Regions from separate parts of the Pseudoalteromonas sp. MT33b genome, predicted to be linked through region 3. Evidence: predicted binding sites of a transcription regulator. Region 3 holds the regulator's gene; each other region holds the start of a gene.
The links. The regulator FliA, encoded in region 3, starts transcription of late flagellar genes. The targets are predictions, from matches to a motif close to CTAAAGNTNNNNNNNNNNNNGCCGATA.
Positions count from the first base shown of each region.

Region 1: H3302_RS01550 (DUF5610 domain-containing protein) is a predicted target of FliA. The motif match lies at 1,371-1,397, and genes of this name have one in related genera.
Region 2: H3302_RS06100 (VC2046/SO_2500 family protein) is a predicted target of FliA. The motif match lies at 5,649-5,675, and genes of this name have one in related genera.

Region 1 is NZ_CP059831.1:312,469-319,945, reverse strand. Features, by position in the region: gene murI (glutamate racemase) at 1-159, opposite strand, end outside; gene H3302_RS01550 (DUF5610 domain-containing protein) at 226-1,341, opposite strand; gene trmA (tRNA (uridine(54)-C5)-methyltransferase TrmA) at 1,506-2,603, shown strand; gene H3302_RS01540 (DUF523 domain-containing protein) at 2,605-3,060, opposite strand; gene H3302_RS01535 (thiol:disulfide interchange protein DsbA/DsbL) at 3,120-3,758, opposite strand; gene H3302_RS01530 (thiol:disulfide interchange protein DsbA/DsbL) at 3,778-4,401, opposite strand; gene H3302_RS01525 (serine/threonine protein kinase) at 4,435-5,409, opposite strand; gene ccoG (cytochrome c oxidase accessory protein CcoG) at 5,476-6,906, opposite strand; gene H3302_RS01515 (hypothetical protein) at 7,188-7,477, shown strand, end outside.
Region 2 is NZ_CP059831.1:1,321,931-1,329,407, reverse strand. Features, by position in the region: gene H3302_RS06130 (DUF6136 family protein) at 1-550, opposite strand, end outside; gene H3302_RS06125 (ATP-binding cassette domain-containing protein) at 547-1,137, opposite strand; gene H3302_RS06120 (S9 family peptidase) at 1,285-3,210, shown strand; gene H3302_RS06115 (SulA-like leucine-rich domain-containing protein) at 3,512-3,949, shown strand; gene H3302_RS06110 (YchJ family protein) at 3,990-4,469, shown strand; gene H3302_RS06105 (DUF6172 family protein) at 4,641-4,940, opposite strand; gene H3302_RS06100 (VC2046/SO_2500 family protein) at 5,099-5,614, opposite strand; tRNA gene H3302_RS06095 (tRNA-Tyr) at 5,727-5,811, shown strand; tRNA gene H3302_RS06090 (tRNA-Tyr) at 5,860-5,944, shown strand; gene H3302_RS06085 (M48 family metallopeptidase) at 6,272-6,961, opposite strand; gene H3302_RS06080 (ion channel) at 7,060-7,477, shown strand, end outside.
Region 3 is NZ_CP059831.1:976,594-984,070, reverse strand. Features, by position in the region: gene H3302_RS04540 (flagellar motor protein) at 1-657, opposite strand, end outside; gene H3302_RS04535 (chemotaxis response regulator protein-glutamate methylesterase) at 650-1,786, opposite strand; gene H3302_RS04530 (chemotaxis protein CheA) at 1,862-4,141, opposite strand; gene H3302_RS04525 (protein phosphatase CheZ) at 4,157-4,924, opposite strand; gene cheY (chemotaxis response regulator CheY) at 4,942-5,325, opposite strand; gene H3302_RS04515 (RNA polymerase sigma factor FliA) at 5,365-6,075, opposite strand; gene H3302_RS04510 (MinD/ParA family protein) at 6,102-6,962, opposite strand; gene flhF (flagellar biosynthesis protein FlhF) at 6,955-7,477, opposite strand, start outside.

The DNA.
Region 1 (7,477 bases), 660 kb from region 3:
TAAGCGTTGAATGATTGTTTGCGAAGTTTGCGCACCATAAGGCAGAAAGGCATTATCCATAAAATAGCTATAATCTGCATTCGGGATCAAAGCCTGGATCTGTTCAAGCACAGTTGTCCCACCAATACCTGAATCAAACACCATTATATGGACTGACAAACTACTTACCTCGGATCATGAAAGGCAAGCAGTTTGCCATGTGACTATCTAAAAAGAAAGCGAAGACTAGTTCTGTTCATTGGCTGAACGTAGTGTATTCATTTGCTCGAACATCGCTTTGGTATAATCAACCAATTTACTGACTTCTTCTTTATCTTGATTTAACCATTGCAATATTCCGGCAAGTTGATTTTGCAAACCAATATCACCGGCTTTATTAAAGGCTTCTTTTAAGTCATCGTTAAAAGGGGCGACCTTTTCTGCAACTTCTTTCTCTGGCGTTGGTTTATATTCTTCGTACCCTTTTATAGCTGCAACTGTTTTGGTTTGCTTCAAATCCATCGAAAAACCGACTAGCTGCTCATTACTCAAGTTAAGCTCTTTAGCTTGTTCAAAGGCTTCATCGAGTGAGCCTGAGAAAAATGTTTCGCTAACGCCTTGTAAGTCTTCCATCAACTCGTTAATGGCCTGCTGCTCTTGCTCATTAAGATCGCCATTCACTGACATAGAAAAAGATAAGTCACGTGATTGTGACGATTCACTGACATACGCTTCGTTGTCACCGTTTTTACTGTAGCTACTAGCGGACTTGCTCTCATAAGCATCTGCAAAGCTAATACTGACTTCATCACCTTCGGCTGTGGTAAATGTATATTCGGCATTATTACTTAAGCTCACGTACTGTGCTTGGCTAACCGTCACGGCATTAGGTTTAGGATTAAATAAGTCTTCTTCAAGCTCATCAATACCTTTAAAGATACCTTCTTTCGATTTTTCGATACCCTCTTCGATATCGTCATTTAAGATGCCTGATTCTTTAAGTTCATCATAGGCATCATCGATTCCCATTTGTACGCCTTTGCGCGCCTCGCCTAACATGCCTTTTAACTTTTCATCATCAGCGCCATCTGCTTTTGCTTTACGCAGCGCACCACCAACAAAATTAAGTACATTTTTAACGATCTCATCAAAATCAAATAGGGGTTTATCTTTCTTTTCTTCTGCTTTAGGTAAACCAAGTGCTTGTGCGAGTTTATCGTCGAGTACTTTTGCAGCCAGTTCGCGGCCACGTTGTTGATAGCTATCTTGACGATTTTGAATGGTAGGCTGCTGCACAGACTGTTTACCATTGTATTTATTCAAATTTGTATTAGGCATATAGCCTAGGTTGCCAATTTTCATGATCCGACTCCATTTTATGGTTACCTCATTATCGGCCAAAAATCGCATAACTTAAGTTTTTTGTACAAAAAAACGACACTAAAATAAATAACAAAACTAGACAAATCCTCTCTGCTCCCTACAATAGCGCCGACAAATAGCTAAGAGATAAAAGGTAATCAGCCATGGCGGTTATAAAAATTGATACAACTCAATATGATGCACAATTGAGTGAGAAAGAGCAGCGCATCACGTCACAGTTTAGGCGCTTTGGTGTAAACACATTAGAAGTGTTCAGCTCTGATCCAATTCACTACCGTCAACGTGCAGAGTTTAGAGTGTGGCATGAGGGCGACGATTTATTCCACATTATGTTTGATCAGCAAAGCAAAGAGAAAATTCGCGTTGATGAATTTGATCCCGCCGCGCCACTCGTTGGCGAAGTGATGCAGGTGATGATTGAAAACTTAAAAGGGTGTGAGGTACTTCGCCGCAAGTTATTCCAGATTGATTACCTCTCTAGCTTAAGTGGTGAAATTCTTGTTAGTTTGCTTTACCACAAACCTTTAAACGATGAATGGCTAATTGCGATTAAAGAGCTTAAAGCAAAATTAAGCAGCCAGTTTAAAATCGACTTTATTGGTCGTGCACGTAAGCAAAAAGAAGTGATTGGGAACGACTATGTCGTTGAACGATTAAACGTAAATGGTAAAGAACTCATTTATCAGCAAGTAGAAAATAGCTTTACTCAACCAAACGCAAAAGTAAACATTAAAATGCTGGAGTGGGCACAAGCGTTGTGTGAGCCCCTTAATAATGATTTGCTAGAGCTGTATTGTGGTAATGGTAACTTTTCAATTGCACTAGCCGGTTCATTTAACCGAGTGCTTGCGACTGAGATCTCAAAGTCATCGGTTTATTCTGCACAGTACAATATTGCTCAAAACAAAGTCGATAATTTAGATATCATTCGTATGTCGAGTGAAGAGTTTACACAAGCCATGAAAGGCGAACGTACTTTTTCACGTTTAGACGGTATTGATCTAAACAGCTATAACTGCCAAACAATTTTAGTCGACCCTCCTCGAGCGGGGATGGATACTCTTACCTGTGATTTGGTGGCGAACTACGACAACATTATCTATATCTCTTGTAATCCCGAGACATTAGAACGAGATCTTGATCACCTTTGCAAAACACACGAAGTGAAACGTTTTGCGATTTTTGACCAATTCCCCTATACACATCATATTGAGTCTGGCGTCTTTTTACAGCGTAAATAACTTAAACTTTTGCCAGCGCAGCCAATAGCGCTGGCAATTGTTGTTCACTGAACACCTGTATATTATTGTCACTAAGTAACTTTGCAGTTAAACCCATTCCTCGAATCTTTTGCCCTGTGTGACTTCCATCATAAATATAATTACGTCCACATGACGGACTAGACTCTTTGAGTAGTGCGAACCGAATCCCTTGTTCTATGCATACGCGTAATGCTTGCTGTGCACCCGCTTTAAACTCTGCGGTGACGTCATGCGCATCCTGTGTTAATACTCTACCCTGGCTAATTTCAGCAGGCGCTCTTGGTGTAGGTAGACCACCCGCAACCTCAGGACAAAAAGACACAATACGCCCTTGCTGCTTCAGTGACTCTAATCCAGGATGTAATAAGTTTTGTGATTGACCGTCATAGCGTACCGGCTTTCCTAGTAAACAACTCGACACTAAAAGTTTTTTCATTTCTTCACCAAACAAAAAAGCTCCGCGAGCGGAGCTTTTACATAATATTTTCGAGTCTCTTACTTAGCTGCTAAGTAATTAATTAGCTCAGCCATGCTTTTTGCATCGGTAATACCTGAGTCTGCACCTAAGATTAAACGATACTTACCATTCACAATAAAGGTTGGTACGCCTTTTAAGGCTCCTTTTTGTTGATAGTACTCTTGGTCGCGTTTCATTTTCGCTGCTATCGTACGTACTGAAAAACTGTTGTAGTACTTTTCAAAATCTTCAGCGGTTACACCTTGCGATACGAAAATATCTTTCATATCTGCAAGCTCATTAATACGCGCACGTTTACCATGAATGTGGTCAAAAATTGCACCAACTAACGCATCGCTATTTGGGAGTACTGTTGCTGTTGCATAACCTTGCGCAAGCACTGTTTGGATCTCAGGATCACGAGGACCAACAAAATTAACGTGATTCTTTTTAAATTTAACGCCGTCTTTAAGCATTGGCTTAAGCTCAGCAACAATTGGCTCGAAGGTATTACAGTGAGGACAGTAGAATGAAAAAAACTCGGTCACTTCAGGCTTTTTAGAAGCTCGCGCATCAATTGTTTCATAATGCTTACCTTCTTCGTATTGCGCCGCACTCGCTGTGGCAACGAAACCTAGCGTCACGGCCACAAATGCAGCTTTAACTAATTTGATCATTATTCAATCACTCCAAAAATTATTGTTCTAATAAAAACTTTACTAACGCATCAAGCTGCTCTTGGCTCTTGATGGTATTTATATTAATTTTATATTTATCATTCACGATAAAAGTCGGCACACCCGTTAACGCACCCATCTCTGAGTATTTATTCTGTTTGTCTTGCATCGCTTTTTCTGCACTGATCACAGGCATGCTAGCAATTTCAGAGTCAAACACATCGCCGCTAATACCATTTGTCGCCAATAATGCTTTCACGTCTTTAATATTTTGCAGCGGTGCACGTTGAATATGAATGCTATGAAAAATTTGGTCGGCCACTTGCTCACCTTTACCATGTTGCTTTGCAATTAGGTAAGCATAACTTAGGTTACTTTGTGTTTGTTTCGATACACCACCTAAAAAGTTAACGTGATTCTTAACAAACTCAGTGCCTTCAGGCAGCGTTGAGGCCAGTGCTTTCGCCACTGGTTCAAACTTAAAACAGTGTGGACAGTAAAATGAGAAAAACTCAGTTACTTGTGGTGTAGCACTCTTTTTAGTGTTTAGTACTTCGTATTGATTACCTGCTTCAAAGTCAGCTGCCAGTGCTGCAAAAGGTAAACATAGAATGAGTAGACTTAATTTTAATTTTTTGAACATTGTTTTCTCGTCTTTACTTATCTTTTAAAAAATTTATGGTAATAATTTTAACGGTGGTTCTTGTAGCGCTGCAAGCTGTTCTTTTAACGCGAGTATTTGCTGCTCCCAGTATTTGTCTTCTGCGAACCATGAAAAGTTCCGTGGGAATGCAGGATCATCCCAACGTTTTGCTAACCACCCCATGTAATGCACCATGCGCATCGCGCGTAATGGCTCAATTAATTTCAGCTGGCTGTGGTCAAAATCACAAAACTCTTCATACGCTGCTACCAAGGTGTCTAACTGTAACAGTTGATTGTTACGATCGCCACTGAGCATCATCCATAAGTCTTGAATTGCAGGACCTTGTCTGCTGTCATCGAGGTCAACAAACATCAGTGCATCACCCGCCCACAAAATATTGCCCGCATGGCAGTCACCATGTAATCGAATTGTCTCTACATTTTTATATTGGGCTGTGGTTTCTTTAATAACCAAATCCAAAATCGTATAAAAAGCATTTTCTAATGACGTTGGCATCAAGTTACTTGCTTGTAACTGAACTTTAGCTGTCTGAAGGTATTCTTCACAACTGATCACTGGGCGATGATTAAATGAAGATGCTTTTGCAACTTGATGCATACGACCAATTAAACGGCCTAACACATCGAGTTGATCTAAGTTATCAACTTCGAAAATACGCCCGCCCACACTGGGAAATAACGCAAATAAATAGCCGTCATGCTCAAAGAGACTTTTTCCGTCCTTTACTACGGGCGCAACGACGGGAACTTCTGCATCAGCAAGTTCAAAAGCAAACGCATGCTCTTCTAATATTTGTTCTTTGCTCCAACGCTCAGGACGATAGAATTTTACAACGTATCGGTAACCGTCTTCTGCTTTAAACTGATAAACGCGATTTTCATAGCTGTTTAAAGCAAGTAATCCTGACTCAGCATATATCCCAATACTTTCAACTGCGTCTAAAATTGAATCGGGTGTGAGGTCAACAAAGCTAAATTTACTCATAGTGTCCCATTATATAAAAAAAGCGGGAAAACCCCGCTTTTTATTGTATTTGCTCAGTGTACTGAATTATTGCGCCTTAAAGAAGTTACTAGGCTGCGAAATCTGAATATCAGGCTGCCCCTCCACCGAAAGTATAAACTCGAATTTTGTCATCGGCTTTTTCAAATCGTACGGATCAACCACTAATGACAAGGGCACGTTATAAGATTCACCTGAGGGCACAGTGAATGTTTGTTTGCCTATATATTCAAAGTTATTTAAGCCTTCCACTGTAATATTAAACGTTTGCTCGTATTGCGCTTTGTTAATCACTTTAAGCGTGTAGGTGTTTTCAACTAAGCCATTGAAGTCAACCCGGTAAAGCTGATTACGGTCGCGGATAATATCAAGCTCCATTGGTTTACGCATGGCAATATTTGCCACGAGAGCCCCGGTTAACACAACAAGGATAACAAGATAACCAATCAATTTAGGTCGCAAAGCATGCGTTTTATTTTCAGGGGTTTCTAAGTTTCGCTCTGTGGTATATGAAATGAGCCCACGTGGGTAATTCATTTTATCCATTACACCATCGCAAGCATCAATGCAGGCACCGCAGTTGATACATTCATATTGCAAACCGTTGCGAATATCTATCCCTGTAGGGCACACTTGTACGCATAAGTTACAATCGATACAGTCACCGAGTCCTAACTCTTTCGGATCTTGTTTACGTGAACGAGGACCACGATTTTCGCCACGAGATTCATCATAACTTACTGTAAAGGTGTCTTTATCAAACATGGCCGACTGAAAACGCGAATAAGGACAGATATGTAAACACATAATTTCACGCATCCACCCTGCATTGCCGTATGTACACACAGCAAACAATGCGATACACCCATAAGAATAGGCTGTGGCATCCAAAGTAAAAATATCCGGAAGTAGCTGGCGTATAGGTGTAAAGTAGCCAACAAAGGTAAACGCTGTATACAGTGAAAACAGCCACCAGCTGCTGTGTTTTGCCGTTTTACGCCAAAACTTATCAAAGTCCATGGGGCGTTGATCTAACTTCTTACGCTGGTTTGCAGTGCCTTCAAACTTTTCTTCGAACCAAATAAAAATAAATGTCCATACAGTTTGCGGACATGTGTAACCACACCAGACTCGGCCATAAAATGTGGTGACGAGGAACAGCGCAAAAGCTGCAAGCATAAGAATAAACGCAAGAATGGTTAAATCTTGTGGCCACAGAGTGAGGCCGAAGATATTAAACTTTTGGCCTACTAAATCGAACAGCACAGCTTGCTGTCCGTGGAAGTTAATCCAAGGTAAAAGCATAAATGCAAGCATGCCAACGAAACCAATTCGTCGCCTTAACAGCTGATGCAAGCCTGTTACTGCTCTTACATAAATTCGATTGCGTGGATTAAATCTATCATCATGGGAAGCGTTTTCCGGTTTTTGGATTTTTACTTCCGTTGGGATGTTTTTAACCTTAATTTGTTTATCCATCAAAATTCCTCAACGCCACTAGGAAATAAACTCAAACTGATGTTTGCAGTTAAATAGGTTATAAAGCCAATACGACAAATTAGAATGCATCTCATTTCGTTCAGAGTTTTCTGAAATTTCCAACCTATCGAAAGTATTATACTCAATCTCTCAAAAATTTCAGGGAATGATCTAAAATATGAACTTTTTAATTATTTCATCGTATATTCTTGCTTTTAAATCAGCCATTTTATTAAACTTGTCCCAATTCCTTCTTTATTTAGATCAAAGTTCTGTGTGCTATGAAAAAATTTATCATTTTAGTACTTATTATTTTAGCATTGTTCACGATTGATCACCCTTTGATCAAAGAACCCAGAGAACGGTTGTTAGGTGATGGGGTTAACGTACTTTCAGATTTTAGCCAAGTTAACCGCAGCCCCGCCGCGAATATGGCGAAGAACACGATTAAGTCACAGCTTAATTTATCGAGTTCAGAGCGTGAGTACGTCGAAGAGGCTTTTTTGAATGACGATAAACTGCAAATCTTTCATTTACATTATTGTCGTGAAAAAGATATTAACTTATATTT
Region 2 (7,477 bases), 350 kb from region 3:
CTAAACTAAACGGTAAAAGAACCAGAATACTACACGCTAAAAAACCATAAAATAGCGAATAAGGTCTATAAATTACCATTAAACCGCACAGCCACTGCAACAGCATAAATAGAATAAAATGAGGAACCTGCAACCATTGCTGAAGACGAAGGTCAACGGCTATCAATAAGCTTGCCATTAACCACACATTACTGAGTAGTAAAAGCTTACAGTCGATTAAAATTAGCCAAGCAGGCTTAAAGATATGTGCTTGAAAGGCTCTATTTTCTGAGTTTGTTATAGCAGGAGCAACAGCCCATAACATAACGGCTTGCAGTGCCAGATAGAGCAAAGCTAACTGGGCGCTAAAACGGGCATGTTCATGGCTGTCTACAATTTTACCCAGCCCCAAAAATAACAACAGCGCGATGCCTAAAACCGCAGGCCCAAGCACTAACGCAAACAACAAACCAAAGTTTTTAAGCTGCGCCAGTAAGTTCTTAAGTGCAGTTGTATATGCTAAATAGCGGTAGCTCATTAATGCATTATAACGTGACAAGCTCTCTATCATAATGGCGTACACTCAAAGCCTTGGTGTAAAAACACATCTGGCTCGTGGCTGGTTAAAATGATTTGCCCATCGGGTTTATCACTTAAATAGTTATCAAGCAAATTTAGTAAATAATGGATACTTGCTTGGTCAAGTGCTGCACTCGGCTCATCTAAAAGCAAATAAGGCGCCCGCTTCATAAACGTGATTATAAGCTGGCATTTTTTTTGATTGCCTGTCGATAATGCACTAAAACGGGTGTGTAAGTGTTCGCTGAACTTAAATCCGTTAATAAGGTCAATTGGCGCAGGCACATTTAAGGCTTTACAGGTCAGTTGAATAATTTGCTGAGCCGTTAAAAAATCAGGTAAACAAATGCGATCGCTGGCAATAGCCACATACTTTTGTGGTGAACTATGCTGTTTATTAGCATACATTATTTGCCCCGACTGTGGTTTTTCAAGGCCAGCAATTATCATCAGTAACGTGGTTTTGCCACTCCCATTGCTCGCCTGTAAGCACATTTTCTTACTGTTAAATTGCTTATTATAATTTTCGAACACGGTTGCTGTAGCAAAACGCTTATTGAGATTTTTTATTTCTATCATTGCCATTCCTTTGCGAAATTTAAATTGTAACACAGCAATGTCCCTAAAAAGTTACATGCTTTGTAACAATTATTTAGCTGCAAAACTTGCGTTTATATATTGAACAAGTAAGACTCAATAACGGAAAAATAATAAGGAATAATTAAAATGAAACCGAGTTTTCAACTAGCAGCCATTGCGTGTGCATTAAGCCTTGCATTAGCAGGATGTTCACAATCAAACCAAACGACCACCAGCGAAATTAGTCAGCAACAAGAACACACTATTAAACAGTATGACGCTGAAACATTTTTTGATACCACTTCAATTATGGGCAGCAGCTTTTCACCTAAAGGTGACAAAATCCTTGTTAGCAGTGATGAAAGCGGCATCTATAGCCTCTATGAAATTGATATTAAAACAGCGAAAAAAACACGTTTAACAAACTTTGAAGACAGCACCTATGCTGTTCGCTATTTTCCAAATGATGAGCGCGTATTATTTACCAAGGACTCAGGCGGGAACGAGCGCTATCATATTTATGTACGTGAGACAGACGGCACTGTCAAAGACCTGACTCCTGGCGATGAAACTCGTGCCAGCTTTGCGGGCTTTACAGACGATGGCAAACACTTTTTTATAACGAGTAATCAACGCGATCCTAAGTTTATGGATTTATATCGCGTAGACAGTTCACGCTATGAAATAACACCTGTTTATCAAAATACTCTTGGTCTAGATGTCGGGGCGATTAGCCCTGATGGCCGCTTTATTGCCTTATCAAAAAATAACTCTAATAAAGACAGTGATGTGTTCATTCTCGATACAATGAAAAAAACGCTCAAACCTGAGCTAATCACTCGTCATGATAATGAAGCGCAATATGGCCCTGAAACATTCTCAAAAGACAGCAAGTCTCTGTATTACTCGACCGATGCAAAAGGTGAATTTTCACAGGTTTGGCGCTATGACTTAACGACAGGTGAGCACAGCCCCGCCCTAAAAGATGACTGGGATGTCAGCTTTATTTACTTCTCAAAATCAGGGCGTTACCAAGTAAGTGGGGTTAATGCTGATGCCAGTACTAAAGTGACAATCATTGACACAAAAACCAATAAACAAATCGATATGCCTGCCTTGCCCCAGGGCAATTTACGTGGTGTAAGCTTTTCAGCTGATGAAAAGAGCATGGCGTTTTACCTAAATTCAGATACCTCGCCAAGTAACTTATTTGTTTGGCAATTAGGCGAAACGAAAGCAAAAAAACTGACCCATACTTTAAGCGATGCAATTGATCAAAATGATCTCGTTGAAAGCACGATTGTGCGTTTTAAAAGCTTTGACGGTTTAGAAATCCCTGGCGTTTTATATAAGCCCAAACAGGCTAATAGTAATAATAAAGTGCCTGCTCTAGTGTGGGTGCATGGGGGTCCGGGCGGCCAGAGCCGCACAGGTTACAGCGCAATGCAGCAGCATTTAGTTAATCATGGCTATGCTATATTTGCTGTAAACAATCGCGGTAGCTCTGGCTATGGTAAAACTTTTTTCCATTTAGATGATAAAAAGCATGGCACAGACGATTTGCAAGATATTGTCTACGGGAAAAAACACTTACAGAGCTTAGACTGGGTTGATGCTGATAAAATTGGCATTATGGGTGGCAGTTACGGTGGCTTTATGACGGCAGCGGCGCTGGCTTTCGAGCCTGAAGAATTTAAAGTGGGTATTAATATTTTTGGTGTAACTAACTGGGTAAGAACATTAAACTCTATACCACCTTGGTGGGAAAGCTTTAAAAAAGCGCTGTACGATGAAATGGGTGACCCTGCAACTGATGGCGAACGCCATCGAGCGATATCTCCCCTCTTCCATGCTAAAAACATTACGAAACCACTGATGGTTATTCAAGGTGCAAACGACCCTCGTGTATTGCAAGTTGAAAGTGATGAGCTTGTTGCCGCAGTAAAAGCGAATGGTGTCCCCGTAGAATACGTGTTGTTCGATGACGAAGGTCATGGTTTTACTAAAAAAGAAAACCGTATCAAAGCATCAAACGCGTACCTTGAGTTTTTAAATACGTACTTGAAAAACTAAATTTTAGAAGCCGGTGTACACCGGCTTCTTTATCAAAACACCTGTATAAACCTCAAATATCCTGCATACAAACTACTGTATAAACTTCGATATAAAACACTATATATATTATTTCATCCATTTTTCACAAAATATCACACTGCAAAGAAACAAAATAACCAATTGTTTTTAAAGATTTAATTTTTTAAAATTATTAAAAGCTGAATAATTGGTTAAAAAAATAGCAAAAAAACACTTGCGCAAAAACACTGTATAAACTACTGTATACACATACTGTATAAACAACCAGTGAGTGAAAGTTATGTTACAGCCAATTACCTTAAGAACCGTTAAAAGCTATCAACAAGATAACGACAAAGCGTCGGTTAATTTAATTCAAATTGAAGACGAAATTTCAGCAACATTTGAGCTATTAAAGGTATTACATCACTATAACAGTCAAAGTGCGTGGACATTGTTAATTGCACCTGATCATGTGCCAAGTAAAGCATTACTCGATTCATGTTCAATCGACACCAGTAAACTGTTAGTGATCAGACAAAAGCACCTTGTGAATCTTGAATATGTGTTAAGTTCGGCGCTGCACAACGGTAACTTTGCCGCAGTGATCACCTGGACAGATATTGTCAGCAACAATCAACTAGATTCTATGACTCTTAATTTAGAACATGCATCTGCAAAGTTTTACTGCTTCACCAAAAGCAACCCATTAAACAATTTAGTACCGCAGCCACAATAGGCTTGCTAAAATAGCAATTTATTGTTTTAGGTAAGTTGTTATGACATCACTCACACACTCCCTTTGTCCTTGTGGCAGCAAACAAGATTACTCGCTTTGCTGCCAACCTTTGCACACAGGCGATAGCCAAGCGCAAACGCCGGAACAACTTATGCGTTCTCGCTTTAGTGCTTATGCCTTAAAAGATGCAAAATATGTCTTTACAACATACGCACAAAGCCAACAAACCGCTAACCCTGTTAGCGAAATCAAAGATTTTGCTAATAGCTGTCGTTTTACCAAGCTAAGCGTTTTAGATACTGAATATAACGAGCAAGAAGGTTTTGTAGAATTTAAAGCAAATTACTTTTACCAAAACTTGTATTGTGAGTTACACGAGAAATCGCGTTTTATTAAAGAAAATGGACTATGGCGTTACCTTGATGGTGAAATAACGCCCGTTGCTGATATTAAAATTGGCCGTAATGATGAATGCCCTTGCGGTAGCGGCAAAAAATATAAAAAGTGTCACGCAATTTAAATCACGGCTATTCACTTTTTATATAGCCAATCTAAACCTTGACTAGCCATTGTAGGGAAAGCCGTTGCGTGGTGGGCATGTGATATAAATCAACACAAAATAATGTCATTGTATTTCAGACAATAAAAATGGGCCTCAAGGCCCATTCTTAAATTCTATGAATTATAACGACTATTCTTCGTCAAATTCTTGTAACTGGCGTTGTGCTGGACGCGCTAGAATCTCGACATAAAACGATGTAAGCCCTTTTGCTTCAATATCGCTAATGCATTTATTAATTTCCGCCACATGAACGACTTTCGCGTCGTCAGCTGACTCTCCAAATTTACAATCAAATGCCCAGTAATCGGCATCTTCTGGGAGAGTTTTATTACGCTCACGTTTTAAATACTTCTTCACTTCGTGCTTAGCTGCATCAACCATGCGAGGGTATTTAATTTTCTCATGGTTAAGCGTGAATGTTTTCTTCATTATAGTCCTAATAACTTGGTTCAATGATAATGGCATAAAGCCATTTGGGCGCATTATAACAAGCACATAAAAAATTAGCTGTACTTTTTACTGATTTGCACCAATTTACCTATCTTTGTAAGTGTAGCGTACAAGGCGAGTATGACAATTTCAATTAATTAAGCAGTTGCCAATTGCAAAGGCTGATGAATCGCCTCGTCCGTTAAGCTGTCATAAAACGCAGCTGCATCCATTTGCATACGCTCTGTGGGTGCGTTTTTATCGTAATAGCGTTTTCTGACTGCTGGCTCACAGTTATCGATAACTTCTAACGGCACATGATTTTTATCATCGCGGATAGCAAGCGGCTCAGGACTGAGACAATTACGTAGGCGAATATCTGACAAGCCACCTTGTAAAAGTCGCAGCCCATTATTCTGCCCGATTAACATATCATATTGTTCAGGCGCTAATGGTTGTTTTGGGCCTGCCCCTAACTCATTTCTGAGTACGTGTTCTGAACTCTGAGTATCGGTTAATTCTGTTTTCGGTAAATGAAACTGGCTAAAATCAAGCGCATCATGAGACAGCATCGCCAATAATAAGGCAAACTCACCTTGGCGGTGTTCATGAACACTTTTGTTAAGACGATTATCAAGTTGACTCTCGTTGAGCAACAAACCATCAATTTGCATAGACTTTGGCCGAATAGTTTCAAGATTAACCAGTTATCGGCATTAATCTATTTTTCTTTAGTTTTTTTCTTTACTTAAAGAGCCAGTTTGCTATTATCAGCGCCGTTGCATTGGAGGGGTTCCCGAGCGGCCAAAGGGATCAGACTGTAAATCTGACGGCTCAGCCTTCGCTGGTTCGAATCCAGCTCCCTCCACCACTTTTCTACGCTCAGTTAAGTGGGGCCAAATGCAATAAAAATTAGTGTGGAGGGGTTCCCGAGCGGCCAAAGGGATCAGACTGTAAATCTGACGGCTCAGCCTTCGCTGGTTCGAATCCAGCTCCCTCCACCACTTTCCTTCTCTGCTAATTCACTATTCTATTTTTCATCTTATTATTTACTTCTCTTTTCCTAAATCGTTAAACTAAAAATACAGCTATTTCAATTGAATTATCCTTTTGTTATACCATTACGCTTAATTAAGTGGTCTATTTTGAGGCAATAAAACCGCGTTGATAACAAGGCAAAAATTTAGTTATTTAGTTATTTAGTTGTTCTCGGCAATTGCTCCTGCATTGCTCTACCTCCTGCATCCATGCAGTCGTAAATCAGACATTTTTAACGCAGGTAGCGACTGGTTTAATCACTCAAAATGATTAAGTATTTTTGCGGATTAGTATTAGAGCCAGCGTAAAAATGGACCATTCACTTTCAGCCAATTGCTTGCTTTTTTATGTTCGGGATAAAACTCACTCACCCGTTGCCAAAATGCCGCACTGTGATCCATATGCTTTAAATGCGCAAGTTCATGAACAACAACATAATCAATAACCCATAGGGGCGCACTGGCTAAGTGCAAATTAAAGGTTAACTCTCTTTGGCGATTACAACTGCCCCATCGCCGCTTGTAATGTTGAATTTTAAGACGTGTTGGTAACGCTTCTCTCATTTGAATACAGTAGTTTTGTATACGCATCTCAAGGTAGGTTTCTAACTTGTCATGTAAAAACTCTTCCATCAATGCAAGATACTTTGCGTCTGTGAGTTTAACGCGCGGTGAAATAGCAAGGGTTAATTCATGAGTATCAGTGTCTTGATACCATTGGCTGCAATTTTCTTGCTTAAATACAAGGGGAATTACCTGATCAAATAGCTTGATTTGCGAATTTTTAATGGGAAATTGACACTGCTCAGCGTGTAATGATTGTTTAGTAACTTGCTCTGCAACCCAATGCTGCTTTGTTTTTAACCACGCTTCAATATCTTTACGCGGGACAAAGTGAGGTGCATACACAGTCAACTGCTGCTCGGCGACTTTAATCGCGACAGTTTTTCTACGTTTACTGCGTTTTAACGTGTACTCAAACAAAATAAGCCAATGTAATTAATAAAATCTTTGTATTATATTTTACCCCGTAAAATACCTGCTAATCTATAAAGATGACTCATAAATAAGTTTTTATTCTTATGCCTGATAAACCGTGTTGTAGCTACATTTCACCAACAGGTAACACGTGTCAAGAAACCGATATGGGTTCTGGGTATTGCTTTTGGCATGACAATAAATTTGATAAATCAGGCTTAGAGCTGACTCAAAAACTTGAACGATATGCGAAAAAGGGCGGGTTACTTCAGGGTCTGCAATTACAACGTGCAAATTTAGTGGGTCTAAATTTAATAAAGAAAGATGATGAAGAAGGTTATGATCTTTCTTACTGCAATTTTTATCGAGCCAATTTGTCGGGGGCACATCTTTTCAACAATAAAATTGCCAATACATCCTTAATGAAAGCGAACCTTCATAGCGCCAGCTTACACTACTGCGATTTACGAAATACCAACCTACTTGGGGTTAAACTCAGTGATAGCCGCATTGATAATATCG
Region 3 (7,477 bases):
TTCGTGATACAGCATTTTTTGTTCAATCTGTTGTTTTAGCTTATTTGCCATTGGCAGGAACAATAAATTAGCTAAACCGACGCCGTAAATCGTCGCAATAAACGCCGTTGCAACGCCTGCGCCTAACTTTTCTGGATCAGTAATAAATTGCATTGCCTGAATAAGGCCAAGCACGGCCCCTAATATGCCAATTGTGGGGCTATAGCCGCCCATTGCTTCATACACGCGACTGACTTCTAACAGACGTTCGCGTTCAAGCATTAAATCAATTTCTAGCGTATCTCTGAGCTTATTTTCGCCGGCGCCATCAACAAGCAAGCTTAAACCTTTCGCAGCATAGGGGTCTGGGTGCGCAAGCGCTTCAGACTCTAAAACTAAATACCCTTCTTGACGCGCTTTTTGTGACCACCGCTTCACCTGCTCAATCGCGGCGTCCACGTCATGATAAGGCGGAAAAAACACCCAGTGACTAATTTTCAGCGTCTTAGTAAACACACTGCCTGGTGTTTGCAGCATGACCGCACCTAAAGTTCCGCCAAGTACAATAATTAAGGCAGGACCATTGAACAAAGCACTGACAACCCCTCCCTCAAGCGCGTAGCCGAAGGTTATGGCACAAATAGCAACGATTAATCCAAGAAAAGACAGCTTATCCACAGCCAGTCTCACGTATTAAGCGTGTAGCAACATCATTAAGAGCTAGGTTTTCACTGGCTAAACCCGCATTAGCGACAGCCTGTGGCATACCATAAACCACACTGGTTTTTTCATCTTGTGCCCAAATAGTGGCTCCCACTTGCTTCAGCATGCGAGCACCATCACGACCATCAGCCCCCATACCAGTCAGCACCACCGCTAATACATCACCACCAAATGCTTTTGCAGCACTGGCAAATGTCACATCGACACTGGGTTTATAGGTAATACGCGGACTGTCATCTTCAAACACACGCAGTGTGCGTGCAGAGCCACGTCCCTCTATCAGCATTTGCTGACCACCCGGTGCTAAATACGCAGTGCCAGGCATCAGTCTGTCACCCTGCTGTGCTTCTTTCACATTGATTTTACACAGGCCATTTAAACGTGCAGCAAACGCTGGCGTGAATGCAGCCGGCATATGTTGAATAAGTAATATGGGGTGCGGAAAATTAGCAGGTAGTTGTGTTAATATTGTTTGCAGCGCAACGGGGCCACCTGTCGAGGTGCCAATTGCAACAACTTGGTACTGTTTCCCTGACGCTCTAACATTACTCGACGGCGAAGGCGCTGCGGGAGTTGAACGGCTAAAACTACGATCTGGCTGAACAATGCCGCCGCTTCGCGTGCTAGTTGCAGGTGTCGGGGACGCCGGACGAGGTGAAGTCAAAGGACGTGTAAAACGAGAAATACGGCGACGCCCTATTTCCTTTACTTTATTTTGTAGTAAGGCAATCGCTTCTTCATTGTTTCTTGCAATGTCTTCAAACTTTTTAGGCAAGAAATCAAGCGCCCCCGCGTCCAGTGCATCTAGCGTGGCCGTTGCACCATCTCGGGTTAACGAAGAAAACATTAATATTGGCGTAGGCGTTGCTGCCATAATTTCTTTAACAGCACTAATGCCGTCAAGTACCGGCATTTCAACATCCATTGTAATAACGTCTGGTTTTAGCTCACGCGCTTTATCAACTGCTTCGCGGCCATTTACAGCAAACCCTATTACCTGAATGTCGCTGTCTTGCTCTAATATTTCGCTTACTCTGCGACGAAAAAAGCTTGAATCATCAACAACTAATACTTTGACTGCCATTAGCACTCTCTTGTTATTTATGCCATAAAGTGCAGCATATTAGCTGCACTTTAAAATTATTGAGCCTAACTATTATTAGCCAACGTAATGTTTTAGCATACTTGGTACATCTAAAATCAGTGCAATGCCACCATCAGAAGTGATTGTTGCGCCTGCCATACCTGGTGTACCTTGCAGTAAAGCATCGAGAGGTTTTATCACCACCTCTTCTTGACCAATTAATGAGTCAACGACAAAGCCCACTTGCTTAGTACCAATCTGTACGATAACCACATGACCTTCTGCTTTACGCTCTTGGCGATTGGCTCCTTTCACTAACCAATGTTGTAAATAAAATAATGGAATCGCTTTTTTACGGACAATAATTGTCAGTTGCCCATCGACAACGTTGGTCTTTGTTAAATCAAGATGGAAAATTTCACTCACCCCAGCCAGTGGTAAAGCAAAAGTTTGCTCACCCACAATAACCATCAGAGTCGGCAAGATTGCCAGTGTTAAAGGTACTTTGATCTCAAGTATGGTTCCAACACCTAGCTCAGATTGAATGTTCACAGAGCCATTTAGTTGGGTGATTTTGGTTTTCACCACATCCATACCCACACCACGACCTGAAATATCTGAGATTTCCTCTTTGGTTGAAAAACCAGGTGCAAATATTAAATTATACGCTTCAGTGTCCGATAAACGACTCGCTTGGTCGTGATCGATAACCCCTTTGTTTATTGCTATTTTTTTCAGCTTCTCAGGATCCATACCTGCACCATCATCACGAATGGTGAGCAGAATATGATCGCCTTCTTGCGATGCTGAAAGCGTAACTGTCCCTGTACGAGGCTTACCGGCCGCTTCGCGCACCGCAGGCATCTCGATACCATGGTCAACAGAGTTACGCACTAAATGAACAAGTGGATCAGCAAGGGCTTCAACTAAGTTTTTATCTAAGTCGGTTTCTTCACCGACCAATAGCAAGTTGATATCTTTTTTCAAGCTGCGTGCTAAATCACGAACAACACGCGGGAAACGACCAAATACTTTCTTAATTGGCTGCATGCGGGTTTTCATTACCGCACCTTGCAAGTCTGCCGTGACGACATCTAGGTTCGAAATGGCTTTCCCCATCGCCTCACTGTTGGTGTTATTTGCAAGGCTCACTAAGCGATTGCGCACCAACACCAACTCACCAACCATGTTCATAATTTGGTCTAACCGTTTAGTGTCGACACGCACGGTTGTTTCAGCTTGGGGAGGCGGCGCTTTTTTCGCCGCAGCAGCAGCCTGTTTCTCAGGCGCTTTTTCAGTTGGCGCAGGCTTACTCGTTGCAGGTTGTGGCGCAGGTTTAGCTGGCTCAACCTTTGCAGCCACTGGGGCCGCAGGTTTTGTTGGCTCAACTTTGGTTGTTTCTGGCGTTTGCGGCTTATCTGTCTCTAATGATTGCGGCGCACTGCCTTTGCCATGTAATTCATCAAGTAATGCTTCAAACTCATCATCACTAATTTCATCATCAGAGCCTTCATTACTGACTGCAGGGGGGCTTTGCTCGACCACAGCGCTTGGCTCAGCGGGAGCTTGGCGGGTAATTTTGTCGGCTTTTACTTCACCAAAGCTGCCAACGCCGTGAAGCTCATCTAATAAGCTGTCAAACTCATCATCGGTAATATCATCGCTGTCACTGCTCATGGTGTCTGATGTGATTGATGCAGGCCCTTGGCCTTTACCGTGCAACTCATCGAGCAAGCTTTCGAATTCATCTTCAGTAATTTCATCTATGTTTTGTGGTTGAGCTTGGGTATCACCCAATCCCCCATCAAATAACATATCAAATGCAAACGGATCGTCGTCATCAATATTACTAGAGACATCAGCAGTAACTTCGGGTGTATCAACAACCGGTTCAGGCTCAACAGTGGCTTCTTCTGCTACTTCGTCTGTTACGGTTGTGTCTTCACCAGCGAGCTCTTCTGCTGTTGGTGGTTGACTTAATTTATGTAGGACGTCTAAGAGGGCTTGATCTGCTGGCTCTGGTTGTTCACGATTTTGAATTGTCGCGAACATTTCATTGATTGTATCGAGGGCTTGTAAAATAACATCCATAAGTTCTGGAGTTACACTGCGCACGCCTTGGCGCAACAAATCAAACACATTTTCAGCACCATGACACGCATCAACAAGCTCAGTCATGCTTAAAAAGCCTGCGCCACCTTTTACGGTGTGAAAGCCTCTAAAAATAGCGTTTAGTAAGTCTTTATCATCTGGATTATTTTCAAGCTCGACCAATTGCTCTGACAAAAGCTCTAAAATTTCCCCTGCTTCAACAAGGAAATCCTGTAAAATATCTTCATCGACTTCAAAGCTCATGCAGCTACTCTCCTCTTAGAAGCCCAGACTTGATAATAGGTCATCAACTTCATCTTGTCCTGAAACAACATCATCGCGTGACTCTTTATCAATAATTGGCCCTTCTGGACCTGCCAGCGTATCGCTTTGTGCAGGTGCTTTGTCTATGGCCTGTTTTTCTTGTTTTATTTGACCATCGTCTTGACTGCCGAATACAGTTAAGAGATTGATTAAACTGTCTTCTACTTCGCGCACTAATTCGATAACACGGCGTATTACCTGCCCCGTCAAGTCTTGATAATCTTGCGCCATTAGCACGTTGGTCATCAAGCCTTGTAACTCATCTGTTTTGGTGTGCGAGTTATTCATGAACTTATCTAAGCTGTGGCATAACGTTTTAAATTCACCGAGTTCAATTTCTCGATTCATTAAACGATCCCACGTTGGTTTAATCGTGGCAATTTCATCAGCGAGCTGTTGTGCTATAGGCAAACTCGCTTCCACGGCATCCATCGTTTTATTGGCCGCGCTTTCAGTCATTTCCATAACATAATTCAAGCGCTGCTTTGCATCCGGGATTGCTTCTGTTGTTAAATCTGTGAGTCGAGTATCAAGATCGAAGTTTTTTAGTGCTTCATGAAGTTGTCGTGTCAATTTACCGACTTCAGCAAACAACTCTGATTGTTCTTTTGATGCTGTTTCAAGTATCAGCTTATCAGCTTTCTCTTGTTCACCATTTTCAAGATACTCAACAAGTTGACGAGCTTGCTCTAAACTTATTTGAGGCGCAGCAAGTGCTGACATAAGCCTCTCCCCTTAGATTAACCTAAACGTTCAAACACTTTTTCCAATTTGGTTTTCAGTGTCGCAGCAGTGAATGGTTTGACGATATAGCCATTAACACCCGCTTGAGCAGCAGCAACAATTTGTTCTTTTTTCGCTTCAGCTGTCACCATTAACACGGGGATATGTTTAAGGCTATCATCAGCACGAATTGCGCGTAATAGATCAATACCTTGCATTCCAGGCATATTCCAATCTGTTACAACAAAATCAAACTCTTGATTTTGCAACATCGGCAATGCTGTTGAACCATCATCAGCTTCCTGCACATTGGTAAAACCTAAATCCCTTAACAGGTTTTTAATGATACGTCTCATTGTAGAAAAATCATCAACAACAAGAATTTTCATGTTTTTATCCAAAACATCCTCCGGTGAGGTTTGAACCTTATTTACTTACTACTAATTAATCCAGTCATTGATTTTTGCTTTGAGCTTAATCATCGCCTGACCATGTATTTGACTCACACGCGATTCGCTAACATCGAGTATGTGCCCTATTTCTTTTAAGTTCATTTCATCGTTGTAATACAAAGACAAAACGAGTGCATCTCTTTCTGGTAACGATTGGATAGCCGTCAATAGAGACTGGTTAAACCGTTCATTTTTAACATTATTAAACGGTTTGTCTAGTGCTAAATCATGCCCCATAGGTGTGATGACGTCTTCATCAACGCCTAAATCCTCTATACCCAGTACCTTACTGGAATTTACATCATGTAGAATATGATGGTACTCATCCAGTGTAATATCAAGTTTTTCAGCAACTTCTGTGTCTTTTGGCTCGCGGTTTAAAATACTCTCTAAATCCGAAATCGTTTCAGCGACAAGGCGTGCATTACGGTGAACTGAACGGGGAGCCCAATCACCTCGACGGATTTCATCGAGCATAGCCCCTCGAATTCGAATACCCGCAAATGTTTCAAAACTGGCCCCTTTACTCGCATCAAAATTTTTCGACGCTTCTATAAGGCCAATCATACCTGACTGAATCAAATCATCGAGTTGCACACTGGCAGGTAAACGAGCAATTAGATGACACGCCACTTTTTTGACTAAAGAGGCATGTTTTTCAACAATCGCATTTAAATTCTGTGCTGATTGATATCCCATCGCTTTATTCACCGATGTTGTCATAGTTAACCGTTTACTAGTTTTTCAATAAAAAATTCTAAATGACCTGACGGTTGATTTGGAATTGGCCACTTAACTGCTTTCGTTGCTAATGTTTTAAATGCCACAGCGGCTGGTGAGTTTGGAAATAACTCCACAATCACTTTTTGGCGGCGGGTCGATTTGCGCATATTCTCGTCATACGGAATGGTTGCGACAAGTTCCATAGACACATCTAAGAATCGATCCGTTACTTTTGAGAGTTTAGCAAATAATTCTTGCCCTTCACGCATACTGCGCACCATATTGGCAACTATTTTAAATTTGTAAACGCCATGCTCACGACTTAACACTTTAATTAGGGCGTAAGCGTCGGTAATTGAGGTAGGTTCATCGCATACAACAACAACAACATCTTGCGCTGCACGCGAAAAGCTTAATACCATGTCTGAAATACCCGCAGCGGTATCGACAATTAAAATATCAAACTCAGTATTTAGCTCGCTAAATGCGCGAATAAGCCCCGCATGTTCTGACGGTGTTAACTCAACCATACTTTGCGAGCCCGAAGTCGCTGGCACAATTTTTATACCTGCTGGGCCTTCGACAAGAATTTCATCCAGTTCACACTCACCAGATAAAACATGAGATAAGTTTCTCTCGACACGTAAACCAAGCATTACGTCACAATTTGCCAACCCTAAATCGGCATCTAATACTAATACACGATTTCCCAGTTGACCTAATGCGATCGCGGTATTGAGTGACACATTCGTTTTACCCACACCACCTTTGCCGCCAGTGACAGCGATAACTTTAACGCCACTATTATTATTTTGATTCATTTTGCGCAGGCCGCTTGCTTGATCTAATACTGTGTTAATCATACATCCCTACTGTGTTCGACGCTACTGCTTGACGTCGTGAATGTTGTGCTTTTGCTCGTTTTAAATATAATTGCTCAGCTTTTTTTACTAGTTTCTCTGCATTCGCAACGCGAATATCTTCAGGAACACGCTGACCATTAGTAAGATACCCTATTGGCAAGCGATTTTGAATCGCAATACTAATAATCTCACCTAAACTAAGTGATTCATCTAACTTAGTGAAGATACAACCACTTAGTTGCACTTTTTTAAAGTGGCGAACGGTTTCTTGTAGCACGTTAATTTGCGCTGTTGCACTTAACACTAAATAACTGCGAATGTCGACACGCTGATTGCGCATTAATGTATTAAGTTGCTCAGTTAAGCGTAAGTCGCGTTGACTCATACCCGCAGTGTCTATTAATACTAGACGCTTATTGCGTAAATGGTATAACACTTCAGCTAATTCATTTGCGTCTTTAACTTGTTTCACACCACAGCCAATTATGCGGCCATAAGTGGCTAGCTGCTCATAC